Regions from separate parts of the Paenarthrobacter sp. NPDC018779 genome, predicted to be linked through region 1. Evidence: riboswitches for the same ligand, from Rfam matches in the RefSeq annotation. Region 1 holds a riboswitch; each other region holds the start of a gene.

Evidence for each region. Region 1 has a riboswitch for thiamine pyrophosphate ahead of thiO (glycine oxidase ThiO). Riboswitches for the same ligand answer to the same signal wherever they lie in the genome.
Region 2: another riboswitch for thiamine pyrophosphate. It lies ahead of ACH488_RS16825 (ECF transporter S component); the one in region 1 lies ahead of thiO (glycine oxidase ThiO).
Region 3: another riboswitch for thiamine pyrophosphate. It lies ahead of thiD (bifunctional hydroxymethylpyrimidine kinase/phosphomethylpyrimidine kinase); the one in region 1 lies ahead of thiO (glycine oxidase ThiO).
Region 4: another riboswitch for thiamine pyrophosphate. It lies ahead of thiC (phosphomethylpyrimidine synthase ThiC); the one in region 1 lies ahead of thiO (glycine oxidase ThiO).

What each region holds. Positions count from the first base shown of each region.
Region 1 covers NZ_JBIRZS010000002.1:166,885-171,089, reverse strand. Annotated here, with positions in the region: gene ACH488_RS03165 (hypothetical protein) at 1-53, shown strand, start outside; gene ACH488_RS03160 (thiazole synthase) at 128-925, opposite strand; gene thiS (sulfur carrier protein ThiS) at 929-1,165, opposite strand; gene thiO (glycine oxidase ThiO) at 1,162-2,421, opposite strand; TPP riboswitch at 2,414-2,533, opposite strand; gene thiE (thiamine phosphate synthase) at 2,561-3,226, shown strand; gene ACH488_RS03140 (ferritin-like fold-containing protein) at 3,223-3,891, opposite strand; gene ACH488_RS03135 (RNB domain-containing ribonuclease) at 3,933-4,205, shown strand, end outside.
Region 2 covers NZ_JBIRZS010000018.1:51,653-55,857, reverse strand. Annotated here, with positions in the region: gene ACH488_RS16850 (Na+/H+ antiporter subunit E) at 1-556, shown strand, start outside; gene ACH488_RS16845 (monovalent cation/H+ antiporter complex subunit F) at 553-831, shown strand; gene mnhG (monovalent cation/H(+) antiporter subunit G) at 821-1,204, shown strand; gene ACH488_RS16835 (DUF4235 domain-containing protein) at 1,273-1,533, opposite strand; gene ACH488_RS16830 (NUDIX hydrolase) at 1,570-2,283, opposite strand; TPP riboswitch at 2,437-2,572, shown strand; gene ACH488_RS16825 (ECF transporter S component) at 2,651-3,271, shown strand; gene ACH488_RS16820 (ABC transporter ATP-binding protein) at 3,271-4,205, shown strand, end outside.
Region 3 covers NZ_JBIRZS010000001.1:61,379-65,583, forward strand. Annotated here, with positions in the region: gene ACH488_RS00325 (Rne/Rng family ribonuclease) at 1-1,517, shown strand, start outside; TPP riboswitch at 1,591-1,689, shown strand; gene thiD (bifunctional hydroxymethylpyrimidine kinase/phosphomethylpyrimidine kinase) at 1,681-3,201, shown strand; gene rplU (50S ribosomal protein L21) at 3,545-3,853, shown strand; gene rpmA (50S ribosomal protein L27) at 3,913-4,176, shown strand.
Region 4 covers NZ_JBIRZS010000021.1:16,435-20,639, forward strand. Annotated here, with positions in the region: gene ACH488_RS17845 (hypothetical protein) at 1-285, opposite strand, end outside; gene ACH488_RS17850 (VOC family protein) at 398-1,270, opposite strand; gene ACH488_RS17855 (amidohydrolase family protein) at 1,349-2,431, opposite strand; TPP riboswitch at 2,517-2,624, shown strand; gene thiC (phosphomethylpyrimidine synthase ThiC) at 2,619-4,205, shown strand, end outside.

The DNA.
Region 1 (4,205 bases):
GTACGCGTACTTCGCGGGACACCACGGCCCTGACCAAGGCCCTGCGTCTCTAGGCAGGTCCCTGACCACCGGCGTTAAACAGCTGTGGCCACCGCCCTAAAAGGTGGTGGCCACGACTGTTTAAGGGTCAGAGGAACTCTGCGCGGCCCTCCATGGCTGAGGACGCCAAGGCGTGCTCCCGGCGTGGAATCCGTCCGGCCTGGCGGGCGAACCGGCCGGACAGGACTGCGTGTTTGAACGCCTCGCCCATCAGGGCCGGGTTCTGGGCCCGGGTCACAGCGGTGGCCAGGAGGACAGCGTCACACCCCAGCTCCATGGCAAGCGCCGCGTCGGAGGCCGTGCCGATACCAGCGTCCAGGACCACTGGGACAGAAGCGCGGGAGACGATGACCTCGATATTGTGCGGGTTGAGGATACCCAGGCCCGTTCCGATCGGCGCGCCGAGCGGCATGACGGCTGTGGCGCCAAGGTTCTCCAGGCGCAGGGCCAACACGGGATCGTCGTTGGTGTAGGCGAACACCTTGAAGCCCCGGTTCACCAATTGTTCCGTGGCCTCCACGAGTTCCACCGCGTCGGGAAGAAGGGTGTGTTCGTCAGCGATGACCTCAAGCTTGACCCAGTCGGTCTCCAACGCCTCGCGTGCCAGTTCAGCGGTCAGCACCGCGTCCTTGGCAGTGAAGCAGCCTGCGGTGTTGGGCAGCACCCGGATGTTGTTGTCCACCAGGAGTTGGAAGAGCGAACCGGCCTCTGCCGGAGAGTAACGCCGCATGGCCACGGTGGTCAGTTCCGTCCCGGAGGCCAGGAGTGCGGCTCCCAGGCCTTCGAGGCTGGGGGCGCCTCCCGTTCCCATGATGAGGCGGGAGGTCAGTTCAACACCGTCAATGACCAAGGGGTCGATCCGGGTTTCGATGCTTGTTGTGGTCATGGTTCAGCCTCCTTGGACGGCGGTAACGAGTTCCAGTTCATCGCCTTCAGCGAGGTCCGTTGCGGCCCACTGGCTGCGCGGCACTACTTCGGAGTTGCGTGCGACGGCGACACCCAGCTTGCCGCCGTCGGCCGCCTGTCCGCGGTGGTCCAGTTCACGGCCGGTGACGGACGTGACCAGGGTGCTGACGGAGGCCCCGTCCACTACTGAGTGGTGGGCCCCGTTGAGTTTGATGTTCATGCTGATTCCTTGGTGAATGGTCTTGTGTGCGCCGAGGTATGGATGGCGGGTGCACTTCCCGGCGGCCCAAAGCGGTCCGGCCTGAAGCGCGTCCACCGGGGATCGGCCGAGCCCGTTATCAAGCCGCCCACGATTGCCGCGGCCGCGGGAGTCAGGAGAACTCCGTGCCGGAAGAAGCCCGTGGCGACGATGAGGCCCTGGACCTCTCCGCCGGCGCCCGCCACGCGTCCCAGCAGCGGGGCATTGTCCGGTGTTCCCGGCCTTGCCCGGGCGGTCGTTTCGAGGAGCTCCAGTTCGGCGACGGCGGGGACAAGGACCTGGGCATCGCGCAGGAGCTGGTAGACGCCCCCGGCCGAGACGGCGTTGGAGCTGCTGGACAACCCGTCTTCACGCTGGGTGGCCCCTATCACCACGGTCCCGTCCTCACGGGGGACGATATAGACCGGCACACCCCTCACCATTCCGCGGACAGTGGAGGTGACGAGGGGTTGCAGTGACTCCGGGACGCGCAGCCTGAGGATATCCCCGTAGACCGGCCGCAACGGGAGATGGAGCTGCTCCGGGAGGCTGCTGATGGTCGCAGCATCCAGGCCATTGGCAAGGACAGTTTCCTTGGCCAGGACCCGCCCACCGCCGCTGAGTTCAACGCCGCCTACGCGTCCTCCGGCCCAGAGCAGGCTGACGGCCGGTTCCCGAACGTGGAACCCGTCTTCGGTCCCCTCGATCCAGCTGGTGTCGGCGGGACGGTGGGCAGCCAGACCCGCCAGGAGGCACGCTGCAAGCTTGCGCGGATCCACCTGGTGGTCGGCCGGAATGTGGAACGCGCAGGAAATTTGGGGACTCAACAGTGGCTCGCGCCCACGGGCATCCCTCAGCAGGAGTGGCTCCACCTGGAGTCCCGCAGCCACCTGGACTGCCCGGAGGTCCGCGAGCGCACGGCGGTCGGCGGCGTCGGCACCCACGGCGAGGGTCGCCGTCGTGCGGTATCCGGCCGCTTCCCTCGACGCGGCGAGGCTGTCCACGAAAGCCGGCCAGCGCCGCGACGATTCCAGCATGAGTTCCAGGAGGTCTTCCTCCTGGTAGTGGAGCTCGCTGACGGGCGCCAGCATGCCGGCGGCGGCAAACGTTGCTCCGCTTGCCGGTGCCGGGTCGATAAGGACCACTGAACGGCCCACGCGTCGCGCCTCATGCGCAATCCCGAGTCCAATGACGCCGCCCCCGATGACGGCGACATCTGCGTGAATGGCTTCTGCCATGGATTCCCTTCCCTACGCCGGTACTAGCCGGATCAGGTCAAGCGGTCGGCGCTGAAGCCCTCTCAGCCGGACGGTCATAAAGTCGATCGTCGCGGCTCCCGCAGTACGTGCCCAGTTTAGAGGAACTACTCTGGTTTGCATGACCCAGCCTGATCTCCTTTCCCCTGCCCGCCTGTATTTGTGCACCGACGCCCGCCGGCGGCAGGACGATTTCGAAGACTTTGTGGACGCCGCGTTCGAGGGCGGAGTGGATATCATCCAGCTCCGCGACAAGACGCTCGAGGCTGCCGAAGAACTGGAACTGCTGGAGGTCCTGAACAAGGTTGCCAGCCGCCACGGACGCCTCTGGGCCGTCAACGACCGTGCCGATGTTGCCCGTATTTCCGGGGCTCCGGTGTTCCACATCGGCCAAAAGGACATCCCTTTGGGGGCGGCCCGTGAGCTGCTCCCGGACGGGGAAACAATCGGCCTTTCCACCCACTCGCCTGAGCAGGTGGACGCGGCTGTGGCTGCTTCCCGGGGTACGGGTGGCCTGGACTACTTCTGCGTAGGACCCCTCTGGGCCACGCCCACAAAGCCGGGCCGCGCTGCTGTGGGGCTGGACCTGGTCACATATGCTGCGGAAGCCGTAAAACAAGCCGGGGTGGACCTGCCCTGGTTCGCCATCGGCGGCGTGGACCTTGAAAACGTGGAGCAAGTGGTTGCCGCCGGCGCCAGCCGCATCGTGGTGGTCCGCGCCATCACCGAGGCGGCGGACCCGACGGCGGCCGCGCGGGCACTGCTTGCGGCGCTCGACGCGGCCTAGGCCGTCAACCCAAGCCCCGTCATGCGGCGCCCGTGCCGTTCGGCCAGCTCGGCGGTGAGCTGATGGACTGCGGCACGGGATCCGCGTCCATCGCGCAGCAGTGGTCCAAGGTCCGGGTGCTCCAGGCCTACCCGCTGGGCCTGGGTGAGGGCCTCCCCCACAATCCTGCGGCCCCAAAGCGAGAGCCGCGAAGCCAGCCGGGGGGCATCCCGCAGTGCCCGGCGCAGCAGGATCCGCAGGGCCTCCGTAGCCTGGTCGGCCGAGCAGACCTGCTGGACGAAATGCTGGATCCCGGAATCGAGGAACCCGGCGACAGTTCGGTAAAAGTCCGCCGAGACGGTGTCTATGACATAGGCCTTCGTCACCGACTCGAACCAGTCACCGGGTGGGGTCCGCTCGTGGAAATGGTCGAAGGAGCCCTGGAACGGGAGCATGGCATCCTCTGGATCGTTCCCCATTTCGGTGAGCCGGCCACTGATCACGGCGTAGTTTCCGAAGGCGCCAACAGCGATCTTGGCCAGCATGGCCCGTTCGCGAAGCGTCGGTGCCATACGGGAGTCGGAGGACAACCGCCCAAAGGCGGATAACTCCCCGTAGGCCATGGCACCCAGCAGCCCGGCGGCGAGCTGTCCCGGGGAGTCGTTGCGGCCGGTGGAGGTGCCCATGTTCCAAGACTATCCGTCGAATTCGGGCTAGTCTGACTTTCGTGTCACATCATCGGATAGCGCCCAACGTCGACGATTCTTCCGACCAGCTCGCGGAGTCCTTGGCCGCGCTCAGGACCGAGCTGGAACTGCCCGCGGAGTACCCCGGCGAAGCGTTGGCGGAGGCACGAGCGGCCGTTGAACACCATCAACTACCCGCCCGGGATTTGCTCGACGTTCCCTTTGTCACCATTGATCCCGCCACCTCAACCGACTTGGACCAGGCCCTTTTCATCGACCGCGCAGGCGAGGGCTACAAAGTTCTTTACGCCATT
Region 2 (4,205 bases), on a different contig from region 1:
CAAACCGATCTCTTTCCGCACCGAACTCCCACTGCTGATCTGGCTGGTGATTGTGTGGGGCGCCCTGTGGCGGGATTTCAGCCCTGGCAATCTGTTGTTCGGCGCGCTCATCGCCATCGTGGTGGCCAAGCTGTTCTACCTGCCGCCCGTTGAACTGAGCGGCCGCTTCAACATCCTCCGCGCCATTCCCTTCGCCTTCATGTTCCTCGGCAAAGTGGTGGCAGCGAGCTTCCTGGTCCTCTACCTGGCCGTGGTCAAGGGACCCAAGGTGCGCAGCGCCGTCGTCGCTGTTCCGCTGCGGAGCCATGCCGACCTCATGGTGACGGCCACCGGCCACGTCATATCCCTGATCCCGGGCTCGCTGGTGGTGGAAGTGGACCGCTCCACCTCCACGCTCTACCTGCACGCCCTCAACATCTACGGAGAGGAAGATGTGCGGAAGATCCGGCACGAAGTGCAAGACATCGAAGCCGGACTGATCAGGATCATGGGCACCCGCGAGGAAGTGGCAGCCCTCCGGACTGAAGCCACCGGCATGGAAGGAGCATCACTGTGAAAGAACTGGTCCTCATAGTTACCGCTGTGATCCTCAGCCTCGCCGCGGCAGGGGCGATCATCCGGATCGCCGTCGGGCCTTCGTTGCTGGACCGCGTGCTCGCGTCCGACGTGCTCTTGGCTATTCTTGGCGCTGCGCTGGCCGTGGATATGGCCGTCAACCGGCACCTGAACAACCTCATGCTCCTGGTTGCCCTGACGGTGATCGGATTTATCGGATCAGTGACCGTGGCCCGGTTTGTGGCTGAGCGAAGGGGCCAGGCCAATGACTCCTGATGCAAGCGGCGTCGACCTCGTAGTAGATGCCGTCACGGCAGTCTTCCTGGTGGTGGGCGCCCTGATGTCACTGGGTGCGGCCATTGGATTGTTGCGCTTCCCGGACCTCATGAGCCGCATGCACGCGGCTACCAAACCGCAGGTGTTGGGCCTGTTCCTCATGCTCGCCGCGATCGGCCTGCAGATGCGCACCTGGTGGGTGTGGCCCGTGCTGCTGGTGGCTTGGATCTTCCAGTTGCTCACGGCACCCGTTGCTGCCCACATGGTGGGGCGTTCGGCCTACCGTACCAAGCATGGGCACCGCGAATTGCTCACCAAGGACGAACTGGAAGCCGTGGTGCAGCGGGCAGCCGAAGGACGCTCGGAGGACTAGGCCAACGCGGGGTCACTTCCGGCCCATCCCGACGTCCACCATGGGCCGGAAGTGACCCCGCGTTGGTGTTAGACGATGTCTTGGGACTTGGCGAAGCGGGCGATTGCGCGCTGCGTACCCCGGCTGGCCAGGACCTGGATGAGGGTGCTGACAAACGCCGAGATGAGGGCGAACGTCAGTGCTGAGCGGAGGCTCGTTTCCATGTCATCGTTGCCTTTGGGCGGCTTGTTGCCCGTGGCTTTTTCCCATCCCTTGTTGACCAGCTTGGTGCCAAGGAAACCCGCGCCGAGGCTCACGCCTGCGCCCAGAAGCTTGAGGAAGAAGTTCATGCCTTCAGCCTAACCTCACAACCCGGAGGATCCTGCTTAGCCCCGGCTCGCCCTCTCCTTGAGGAAGGCGGCCAGGGAGCCCGGTGGTGCCAGTACGGGAACCACCTTATGATCCGCGGTCCACATGGCATCAACGGAATCGAAACCGGAGATTTCCTTGAGCAGGTAATACGTGGGCGGCATGAGTTGCAGCTTGCCCTCGGCCTCCGCGGACAGGATTCCGTCAACGGGCATCCACAGTGACTGCCAGGCCTCGGTGGTCTGGTGTTGCGGTGCGGTGTCCGGGGCAGGCTTGGCGACGTAAAAGTAGGTATCGAACCGCTTGGGCATGTCCACCGGCGTGATCCAGTTGGCCCACGGCCGCAGGTCGGCCGGATCCAACGTGAGGCCGGCTTCCTCCTGGACCTCGCGGATGGCGGCGGCGAGAACGGTGCCGGCGCTCTTGCCTGCCTGTCCGCCGGTCGTGGGGGAATCGGGTTCTGCTGCGGCGATTGAGCTCAGTCGCCACTCCTTGGCATGCCGTTCCAGAAGCCCGGGTGAGTAGTCCCATCCTGCGGAATCCGCGGCGTCCACGCGGCCACCGGGGAACACCACCATCCCCGCCGCGAAGTCCATGGTGGACACCCGGTGCTGGACGAAGGCCTCCAGCCCAGCAGGCGTATCGCGCAGCAGGATCACGCTGGCCGCAAGGCGGGCTTCGGCCACTGGCTTGGCTGCGTCAGGATGGCTTGGACCGGGAGTTTCCGTCATGCAGCCATTGTCTCAGCTACGTTGCGGGGCCTGTTGTGCGCCCTAAGGTCGGGGAATGGCGCGTAAAGCAGGCCCCGCAACGGATTTATGACCAGCCGCATGACCCCGCAAACCCCTTCAGGTGTAAACTGAACCACGCCCATAAGGGCAGATTGATAACGACAGGGGAGCGCCGCCGTCGAACCTGCAGCGATGCAGGAGACGCGAGGGCGCTGAGAGTGCGGACAGCCGCAGACCCTCGAACCTGATCCGGTTAGTACCGGCGCAAGGGAGTCGAGCTTCTCAGAGTGTCCGGACCAGGGCGGCGTGAGCCGGCCGGGGTATCCGGGGAGCACTTTCCCCTCCTGTAACCTCAGGAGGCAAAGAAATGACCACGGCAAGCGTGAAGAAGACCAGTAACAGCTGGCGTGTTGTAGACATTGTGGTGGCAGCGTTGATCGCCATCGCCGGCGGCGTGATTTTCTGGGCATGGTCCCAGGGCGCCGCAATCGTATCCATCCCCATGAACGCGGCCTACCCGCCCCTTACCGGCCTGATCGCCGGCGGCTGGATGATCCCCGCAGTGCTGGGCATGCTCATCATCCGCAAGCCGGGTGCGGCGCTGTTCTGCGAGGCTGTGGCCGCCACCGGCGAGCTCATCATGGGCTCGCAGTACGGCACCACGGTGCTGATCTCCGGCATCCTGCAGGGCCTCGGCGCCGAGCTGGTGTTCGCTGCGTTCCGTTACAAGAAGTTCAACCTGCCCACCTCGCTCCTGGCGGGTGCCGGTGCTGGACTCTTCTGCGGCCTCAACGACTCGTTCCTCCCGTGGGGCTGGAACATCGCCTACGAGGCCGTGGACAAGCTGGCGTACATCGCATTCTGCACCCTGTCCGGCGCGATCATTGCCGGTGCGTTGTCTTGGGTAGCTACCCGTGGACTCGCTTCCACTGGCGTGCTGAGCGCTTTCGCGTCCCGCAAGGCTGCGTCGGAGCCCGTCTTCAACTGATGGCCGCCACAAACAGCGGCCAGCCTGCCGCCATCTCCGCCGAGGGCTGGGGATGGCGGCACGCCGGGCGGTCCGCCCCTGCCATCCACGGACTGGACCTCCGGATCGAACCCGGGGAGCGCGTGCTCCTGCTGGGTCCCTCCGGAGCCGGCAAATCGACGCTCCTGCACGCCCTTGCCGGGGTGCTGGGCGACGAGGAAGACGACTCGGATGAAACAGGCTCACTGCTGATCGACGGCGCACTGCCGCGCGAACAGCGGGGCCGCGCCGGTTTGATGCAGCAGGACCCGGAAACGCAGGTGGTCCTGTCCCGCGTGGGCGACGACGTAGCGTTTGGTGCCGAGAACCTCGCCGTTCCGAGGGCAGAGATTTGGGCTCGCGTCCATGAAGCGCTCGACGACGTCGGGTTGCGTACCGCTGCAGGTGGCGGCCTGGCACTGGACCACCCGACGGCGGCACTCTCCGGAGGGCAAAAGCAGCGCCTTGCGCTTGCCGGAATTCTGGCGATGCGGCCAGGGCTGCTCCTGCTGGACGAGCCGACAGCCAACCTGGACCCGGCGGGAGTGCTGGAAGTCCGCGACGCCGTTGGCCGCTGCCTGGACAAGACCGGTGCAACCCTGGTGGTGGTGGAGCACCGGGTGTCCGTGTGGAAGGACCTGGTGGACAGGATTGTGGTCCTGCAACCCGGCGGTGGGGTCCTCCTGGACGGGCCGCCGGATCGCGTGCTTTCCGAGGCACGGACCATGCTCATTGATGCCGGCGTGTGGGTTCCCGGCTATGTCCCGCGGACCCGGGGCAGGAAGGCCGACCCTACGGGACCGGCACCGTTGCTTCTGGCGGCACAGGACCTGGCTGTGTCCCGGGAAAAACCCCGTCGCCGGGGATTCAAGAGGATCCCACCCGTGCCTGTCCAAGCCGGGGTTACCGCGCAGGT
Region 3 (4,205 bases), on a different contig from region 1:
CGTCCTCCACGAAGGTGCTGGCACCCGAGCTGCTGTACGGCGAGCCCGATTTGACCATCAAGGTGGTCCGTGACGTCTTCAACGAGGACTTCTCGAAGCTGATCGTTTCCGGTGACGATGCCTGGGACACCATTGAGGCTTACGTCACCTATGTGGCGCCGGACCTGGTGGGCCGGCTCGAAAAGTGGACCAAGGACCAGGACATTTTCTCGGCTTGGCGCATCGACGAGCAGATCCACAAGGCCCTGGAACGCAAGGTCTTCCTGCCGTCGGGCGGATCCCTGGTGATCGACCGTACCGAGGCCATGACCGTGGTGGACGTCAATACCGGGAAGTTCACCGGCAGCGGTGGAAACCTCGAGGAGACCGTCACCAAGAACAACCTTGAGGCCGCAGAGGAGGTTGTCCGCCAGCTGCGCCTGCGCGATATCGGTGGCATCATCGTCATCGACTTCATCGACATGGTGCTCGAATCCAACCGCGACCTGGTGCTGCGCCGCCTCGTGGAATGCCTGGGCCGGGACCGTACCAAGCATCAGGTGGCCGAAGTGACATCGCTCGGCCTGGTGCAGATGACGCGCAAGCGCATGGGCACGGGCCTGCTGGAGGTCTTTGGCGAGCAGTGTGAGCACTGTGCCGGACGCGGTGTGGTGACCCACGACGAGCCCGTGGAGCATCGGCGTGCCAACGTCGTTGCCGCCGAGCAGCACCGGCCGCACGCCGACACCCAGCAGCAGCCTTCCACCCGGACTGAGCGGAAGCGCCGCCGCGGCAAGGGCGGGGGGCAGCCGGCAGAGAGCCCGACGCCGGTCCACGCCGCTGCCTCTCCCGCGCCTTCGACGCCGGTGCCCGAGCCGGTGGACCCCGCCCGGCAGGCCAAAGCGCAGGCCACCAGGGCTGCCCTGGCCACGATTGCCGCTGCAGCGCACGCTGCCCACCTGCACGATGACGAGGTTCACCGGGCCGAGGAGGAAGCACGTGCCGCAGCCGCCGCCGCAACCGGGGCTGGAGCGGAGCACGCTGACGAGGTGCCGGATTCAAGCGGCGCCGAGGGCACCCCGCGTGCCACGCCGGTGCTCCGGTTCGGTGGTGAAGAGGTTGCCTTGCCCTTCGTGGAACACCACGAGGAGCCGGCTTCGGAGAAGCCTGCCATGACTTTGGACCTGTTGGCCGAGGCTTTCTCCCACCTGGGTGGGGGTCCTGTGACTGTCGAAAGCCAGGATGAGCCGGCCGCCCCTGATGCTGCTCCGGCGGAAACTGTCCCGTCCCGGCAGGCTGCTGCGGAGGAAAGCGATCCGTCCAGCCGTGCCCGCGGTCGGCGTGGTCGCCGGAACCGCAGCGCCAGCCGGGCGCAGGGTGCTGCCAACGAGACCACGGTGGAGCACCACGAGGTGTCCGCTTCCACCGGTGGGGGAGCGGCCCATGAAGCCAAGGCGCCGCAGGAGCAGGCCAAGAAGGAGTCCGCTGCTTCTGAGCCGATTATCCTCGGCGTGGGGGTTCCGGCCTCGGAACTCTAGGCATTGCCAACGTCATGTAACGGACCGAGGGTCCGGCAGTAGCTACTGCCGGACCCTCGGTCCGTTAGGCTTGGTCACTGACACGGGGTGCCAGGCGTTGGGCCGGGCTGAGATCCAGACCCGTTGAACCTGTCCGGTTAGCACCGGCGAAGGGATGTCCCTCATGACTTCATCGTTGAATTCAGCCGTCTACGCCGTGGCCCGCACCGGCCGGCAATACCCGCGTGTCCTCAGCATCGCCGGTTCCGACCCCTCCGGCGGCGCAGGAATCCAGGCAGACCTGAAAAGCATTGCCGCCCACGGTGGCTACGGGATGGCAGTGGTCACGGCGCTCACGGCGCAAAACACCCTGGGTGTTACTGCCGTCCATGTCCCGCCCGTGGACTTCCTGCGGCAGCAGCTTGAGGCGATCAGCAGCGATGTAACCATCGACGCCGTCAAGATCGGGATGCTGGGCGACGCCGAAGTGATCGGCGAGGTGCGTGGCTGGCTCGAGAAGGTGCGTCCCGCCGTCGTGGTCCTTGATCCGGTAATGGTAGCTACCAGTGGTGACCGACTCCTCCGGGAATCCGCCGAAGCCGCACTGCGCGAACTTTTGCCGCTGGCCGACCTCATCACCCCCAACATTCCTGAACTGGCCATGTTGCTGGGGGAGCCGGAGGCGACGGACTGGTCCACCGCCCTCGAACAGGGCAAGCGGCTCGCTGCCGAATGCGGAAACACCGTGCTGGTGAAGGGCGGACACTTGGCAGGAGCCGAGTGCCCCGATGCGCTCGTCAACACGAACGGGCTGCTGCGGCAGGACTTTGTCTCGGTGGCAGGGCCACGGGTGGAGACGAAGAACAGCCACGGAACGGGCTGCTCATTGTCCTCGGCGCTGGCCACGGTCCAGGCGCGGACGGGAGACTGGGAAGCGTCGCTGCGGGAGGTCAAGCCCTGGCTCCTGCAGGCCCTGGCCACGGCGGATGTGCTGGAGGTGGGCCATGGCAGCGGCCCCATCAACCACTTCCACCAAGCACAGCAGGCTGGAGGCCCGGGGGCTTTCGCCGCCCGCCTGTGGGAGGAAGCGGCACCTGAACTGGACGCCATCTACGGCCTCGACTTCATCCACGGGTTGGAGTCTGGCAGCCTCCCAGAACCCCAGTTCAACTACTACCTCGCGCAGGATGCCCTTTACCTCAACGGCTATTCGCGGGTGCTGGCACGCGCAGGTGCCCTCGCTCCCACCGAGGAAGAACAGCTGTTCTGGGCCAGGTCCTCGCAGCTCTGCCTCGAGGTCGAATCCGAACTGCACCGGAATTGGCTGAGCACCAGGCAGGCCGCTACCCACACCGGTCCTGTCACCAAGGCCTATGTGGACCACCTGCTGGCGGCCTCGGCCTCTGGAAGCTACGGCGTGCTGCTCGCGGCGATCCTGCCCTGCTACTGGCTCTACGCCGAGGTGGGACACCAGCTCCACGCGAATTACGTCAAGGCAGGGTCCCCGTCGGAGCACGCGTATGCGGACTGGTTGAAGACCTACGCCGATGAAGACTTCGCCGAGGCCACCCGCAAGGCCATTGGCTTCACAGACGCGGCCGCGGTGGTCGCTTCCAGCCAGGACCGGGCTGCCATGGTGGAGGCTTTCGCCCATTCGTGCCGCCATGAGACTGCCTTCTTCGACGCCCCGCGGTTGTACGCCTAAAGGACCACCCGCGCGTCGAAGAGGTGAAATCCCGGTAAAGCGTCCAGGAGCCTGTAGGCTGTATGGGCACGGTGCCGGGAAAGTCCGTTCCTACTGGTGACTAGCGTCACGCGGTGGCTTCCGGACCCGGCCTCATTTGCAGCCGAGGGTCGAATTAGCGTAATCTTGATCTTCGGTGCTTACGCCAACACTTGGGTTATGCCCCCTGGAATTATTCACGGGATGACTCGCGGGCTTCGATCTGGAGTCCACGGCGTTGAGGCACAGCGTGAACCAGGCCTGATTCCGGTTCGAGTTCCGCACGCAAATTTAGTAAGAAACGTCGAGAGAAGTGAGTACCCAAGTGGTGTACGCGATTGTCCGCGCAGGCGGCCGCCAAGAAAAGGTTTCCGTTGGAGACTACGTAACGCTGAACCGCGTCCCCGGTGGAGCCGGCAGCACGCTTGAGCTGCCCGCCTTGCTCCTGGTTGACGGCGACAAGGTCACCTCCGCTGCTGCGGACCTGGCCAAGGTGAAGGTCACGGCCGAGATCCTGGAGGACCTCCGTGGTCCCAAGATCGTCATCCAGAAGTTCAAGAACAAGACCGGCTACAAGAAGCGCCAGGGTCACCGTCAGGAACTGACCAAGATCAAGATCACGAGCATCGCGTAACTTTCCTTACGCAGTTCAGATTTTCAGTTTCCCCACATATTTAGAGGCAGGCATTTCACATGGCACACAAAAAAGGCGCGAGCTCCACTCGCAACGGTCGTGACTCCAACGCACAGCGCCTCGGCGTCAAGCGTTTCGGTGGCCAGGTAGTTTCCGCAGGCGAAATCATCGTTCGCCAGCGTGGAACCCACTTCCACCCCGGTGCAGGCGTGGGTCGCGGTGGCGACGACACCCTGTTCGCACTCCAGGCTGGTGCGGTTGAGTTCGGTACTCGCCGCGGCCGTCGCGTAGTGAACATCGTTGCTGCTGCAGCTGCAGAGTAACAACAAGTTCTGAACCGGTGGAGCGGGCC
Region 4 (4,205 bases), on a different contig from region 1:
GCCGTCTCCCTCGCTTTCATAGCTGAGGAGTTCAGCCAGCGCACGCACCATGGCCTCGGGAACACCCAGGAGCGCGTCGCTGGTGACGTCCACCAGGGCCAGCTCGTAATCGGCCCCGGCAGCATGCACGGCCTGCCCGGCAAGATCGCCAAGTTGTTCAACTTCGAAATCAGTGATGCCATCGATCCGGACGGCGGACCCGGCAACGTCGGCGCCGCGTTCAAGGGCCGCAGCCCGCTTCAGTGCTTCGTCGTGGGTGGCTACAAAAATTTCGGCAAAGCCCATGGGAACTACTCTCATTCCGTCGTGCTGACAAGTCGCGGATACGGACCCGCAGGCCCGTTCCCCGCCACTGCCCAGCCTAGTGCAGCAGACACCCGGCCGGTGCGACACGCCCCTAGCGGACGGCAACCCGCAATTGGTTCCGCCAAGGGTCTTCGAAGCGCAGTTCCTTCCCGGTGTGGTGACTCTGCAGCCCGGCGACCTTGAGGCGGTCAGCCAGCGCCCGCACGTCATCGTCATCAGGGACTTCGATCAGCACTTCACCGAGGCCCAGGGTGTCGCGGCGCGGCCCGGCGCCGCGGCTGTTCCACACATTCATGGCCATGTGGTGGTGGTACCCACCCGCCGAAACGAACAGCGCCTGGCCATGCCACCCGGCAGTCCGCTCGAAGCCCAGGGTATCCACATAGAACTTCTGCGCCGTGGCCACGTCACCCACCTGCAAGTGGACATGCCCGATTCCCGCGCCGGCCTTGGCCTGTCCCGTCACAGCCTCTTCACTGAGGTACTGCTGGAGGTAGGCCTGCGGCGGAAGCGCCACGTTGTCCATCACCACGTTCTTACCGTCCCACTGCCAGACCTCGCGCGGCTTGTCATAGTAGAGCTCAATGCCGTTGCCCTCAGGGTCGGTGAAGTAGAACGCTTCGCTCACCAAATGGTCAGCGCTGCCAACGAATGCCCGCGGTTCGTACTGGGCAGCTGTGGCGATGGTTGCCGCAAGCGACGGCTGGTCATCGAAAAGGATGGCCGTATGGAACAGGCCCGCCTCGCCGCGACCGGGGACCTGGAGCCCGGCGGCCGGGGCCAAATGCACCACCGGCTTGCCTTGGCGGCCCAAGTACAGGCCGCCATCCTGCTCGGCCACCACCTGGAGGCCCAGGGCGCGCTGGTAGTAGTCGCCCATGACTTTCATGTCGCCGACCTTGAGCATCACCGCGCCCATGGTGAGTTCGGCAGGCAGCAGGTCCTGGGTGGATGAGGTGGTCATGTGATGCTCCTGGTAATGAAGGTGGCCGCTTTTCGGCTCGCTCTATCTGTCTAAATTACTTGAAGCTTCAATTTATTCCTAGCGGATGACCGCACCCCGCAGAACAACATGGTTGAGTTCGCTGACGGTCGCCAGGTTGTGCCGGGGGTCTTCTCCGCAAACCACGACGTCGGCACTCGCGCCTTCACTGATGGCGTCGGCTCCCAGCCACGCCCGGGCACCCCAAGTGGCAGCGTTGAGGACAGCGGCAGGCGGCAGGCCGGCGTCGTGCAGTTCCTGCATTTCGTCCGCGATCCGGCCGTGTTTGATGACGCTTCCGGCGTCCGTACCCGTATAGATGGCGACTCCCGCTTCGAAAGCCTCAAGGACGCGTTCGCGGCGCCGCTCCCACAGGGCAGTCATGTGCCGGGCATAGTCCGGGAACTTGGGCATGGCCTGGGCGGCGATGTCCGGGAACGTTGCGATGTTGATCAGCGTGGGCACGATGGGCACCTGCTGCTCCACCAAACGGGGGATGTGCCGCGGCAAGAGACCGGTGGCGTGCTCGATGCAGTCAATACCGGCGTCGAGCATCTGGTCCACTGTGTCTTCGGCGAAGCAGTGCGCGGTCACGCGGGCGCCTTCGTCGTGGGCAGCGGCAATGGCGTCCTTGACCACGGCGGCGGGAAACGACGGGGCGAGGTCTCCGACGCCACGATCTATCCAGTCGCCCACCAGTTTCACCCAGCCGTCACCGTCGCGGGCTTCCTTGCGCACTGTCTCCACCAGCTCATCGGGCTCCACCTCGTGGCCCAGGCCTCGAAGGTAGCGGCGGCTCCGCGCGATGTGCCGCCCCGCCCGGATCAGCCGTGGAAGGTCCGCGCGCTGCTGGACCCAGCGAGTGTTGCTGGGCGAGCCGGCGTCCCTGATCAGCAGCGTGCCGGCGTTCCGGTCTGTTTCTGCCTGATCCAAGGTGGTTTTCTCGTCCACGCTTCCGCCCGGACCGAGGCCAATGTGGCAGTGGGCGTCCACGAAGCCGGGAAGGACCCAGCCTTCGAGCACTACGTCCGGCGCTTCCTGCGGCCGTTGAAAGGTCAGCAGGCCGTCCACAGACCACATTCCCTGGTGCTCTTGGTGGGCCTCGACCAGCACGGGGCCGCTGAATTCAATGATGTTGGCCATGGCAGAAGCCTAGTGCTCCCCCGCCGGCCACGTCCTGCCGGGCGGCTTGTGACTGGGACCACCCGGAGAGCTGTGGTAGCTTCGTCTACGACCACACGGGGGCCCCTGCAGGGGCTGAGATCGGACTGACGCAGTCTGCGACCGTTGAACCTGTCCGGGTAATGCCGGCGAAGGAAGTGAGTAATCCTTGAGCACCACAGAAACACAGCACAGCCCTGCCCAAAACCAGTCTGTTCCCACAGAGGAGACGGTCACGCAGTCGCTGAAGTCCCATTCGCTGGCGTGGCTGGAAGATCCCCGCCACGGCATCCGCGTACCGGTGACCGAAATTGCGCTGGAGCCATCGCCCAACGGCCAGGCCAACGATCCCCTGCAGGTGTACCGCACCGCCGGACCGGGCAGCGATCCGGTAGTGGGCCTGCGTCCTTTCCGGCAGCCCTGGATAGAGGAACGCCGGGACACCGAAAGCTACAGCGGCCGTGAACGGAACCTGCTCGACGACGGCAAGTCGGCTGTGCGCCGAGGCGCGGCGTCGGCGGAATGGAAGGGCGCCCAGCCGGTGCCCCGCCGCGCCAAAGAAGGCAAGACCGTCACGCAGATGCACTACGCCAAGCAGGGCATCGTGACCCCGGAAATGCGCTTTGTGGCGCTGCGGGAAAACTGCGACGTTGAGTTGGTCCGCAGCGAAGTGGCCGCAGGCCGCGCTATCATCCCGAACAACATCAACCACCCCGAATCCGAGCCGATGATCATCGGCAAGGCTTTCCTGGTGAAAATCAACGCCAACATCGGCAATTCGGCTGTGACCAGCTCCATTGCCGAGGAAGTGGACAAACTGCAGTGGGCCACCCAGTGGGGTGCCGACACTGTCATGGACCTGTCCACGGGAGACGACATCCACACCACGCGCGAGTGGATCATCCGGAACTCCCCCGTGCCCATCGGCACGGTCCCCATTTACCAGGCCCTGGAGAAAGTCAACGGCGAAGCCAACAAACTCACCTGGGAGATCTTCCGTGACACGGTGATTGAGCAGTGCGAGCAGGGGGTGGACTACATGACCATCCACGCGGGGGTCCTCCTTCGCTACGTTCCTCTGACGGCCAACCGGGTGACGGGAATCGTTTCGCGTGGCGGCTCCATCATGGCGGGCTGGTGCCTGGCCCACCACGAGGAGAACTTCCTCTACACCCACTTCGATGAGCTGTGCGAAATCTTCGCCAAGTACGATGTCGCGTTCTCGCTCGGTGACGGACTGCGTCCCGGCGCCACCGCCGACGCCAACGATGCCGCGCAGTTCGCCGAGTTGGACACCTTGGCCGAACTGACACAGCGTGCATGGGAGTACGACGTCCAGGTCATGGTGGAAGGGCCGGGGCACATCCCGTTCCACCTGGTCCGGGAAAACGTGGAACGGCAACAGGAATTGTGCAAGGGCGCCCCCTTCTACACCCTGGGACCCCTCGTGACCGACGTCGCGCCCGGCTACGACCACATCACCTCGGCCATTGGAGCCACGGAGATTGCCCGCTACGGCACGGCCATGCTGTGCTACGTGACCCCCAAGGAACACCTGGGCCTGCCCAACAAGGACGACGTCAAGACAGGCGTGATCACGTATAAGATCGCAGCCCATGCCGCAGACCTCGCCAAGGGACATCCCGGTGCGAACGAACGCGACGACGCCCTCTCCAAAGCGCGCTTCGAATTCCGTTGGCGGGACCAGTTCGCCCTGTCCCTGGACCCGGTCACCGCGGAATCCTTCCACGACGAG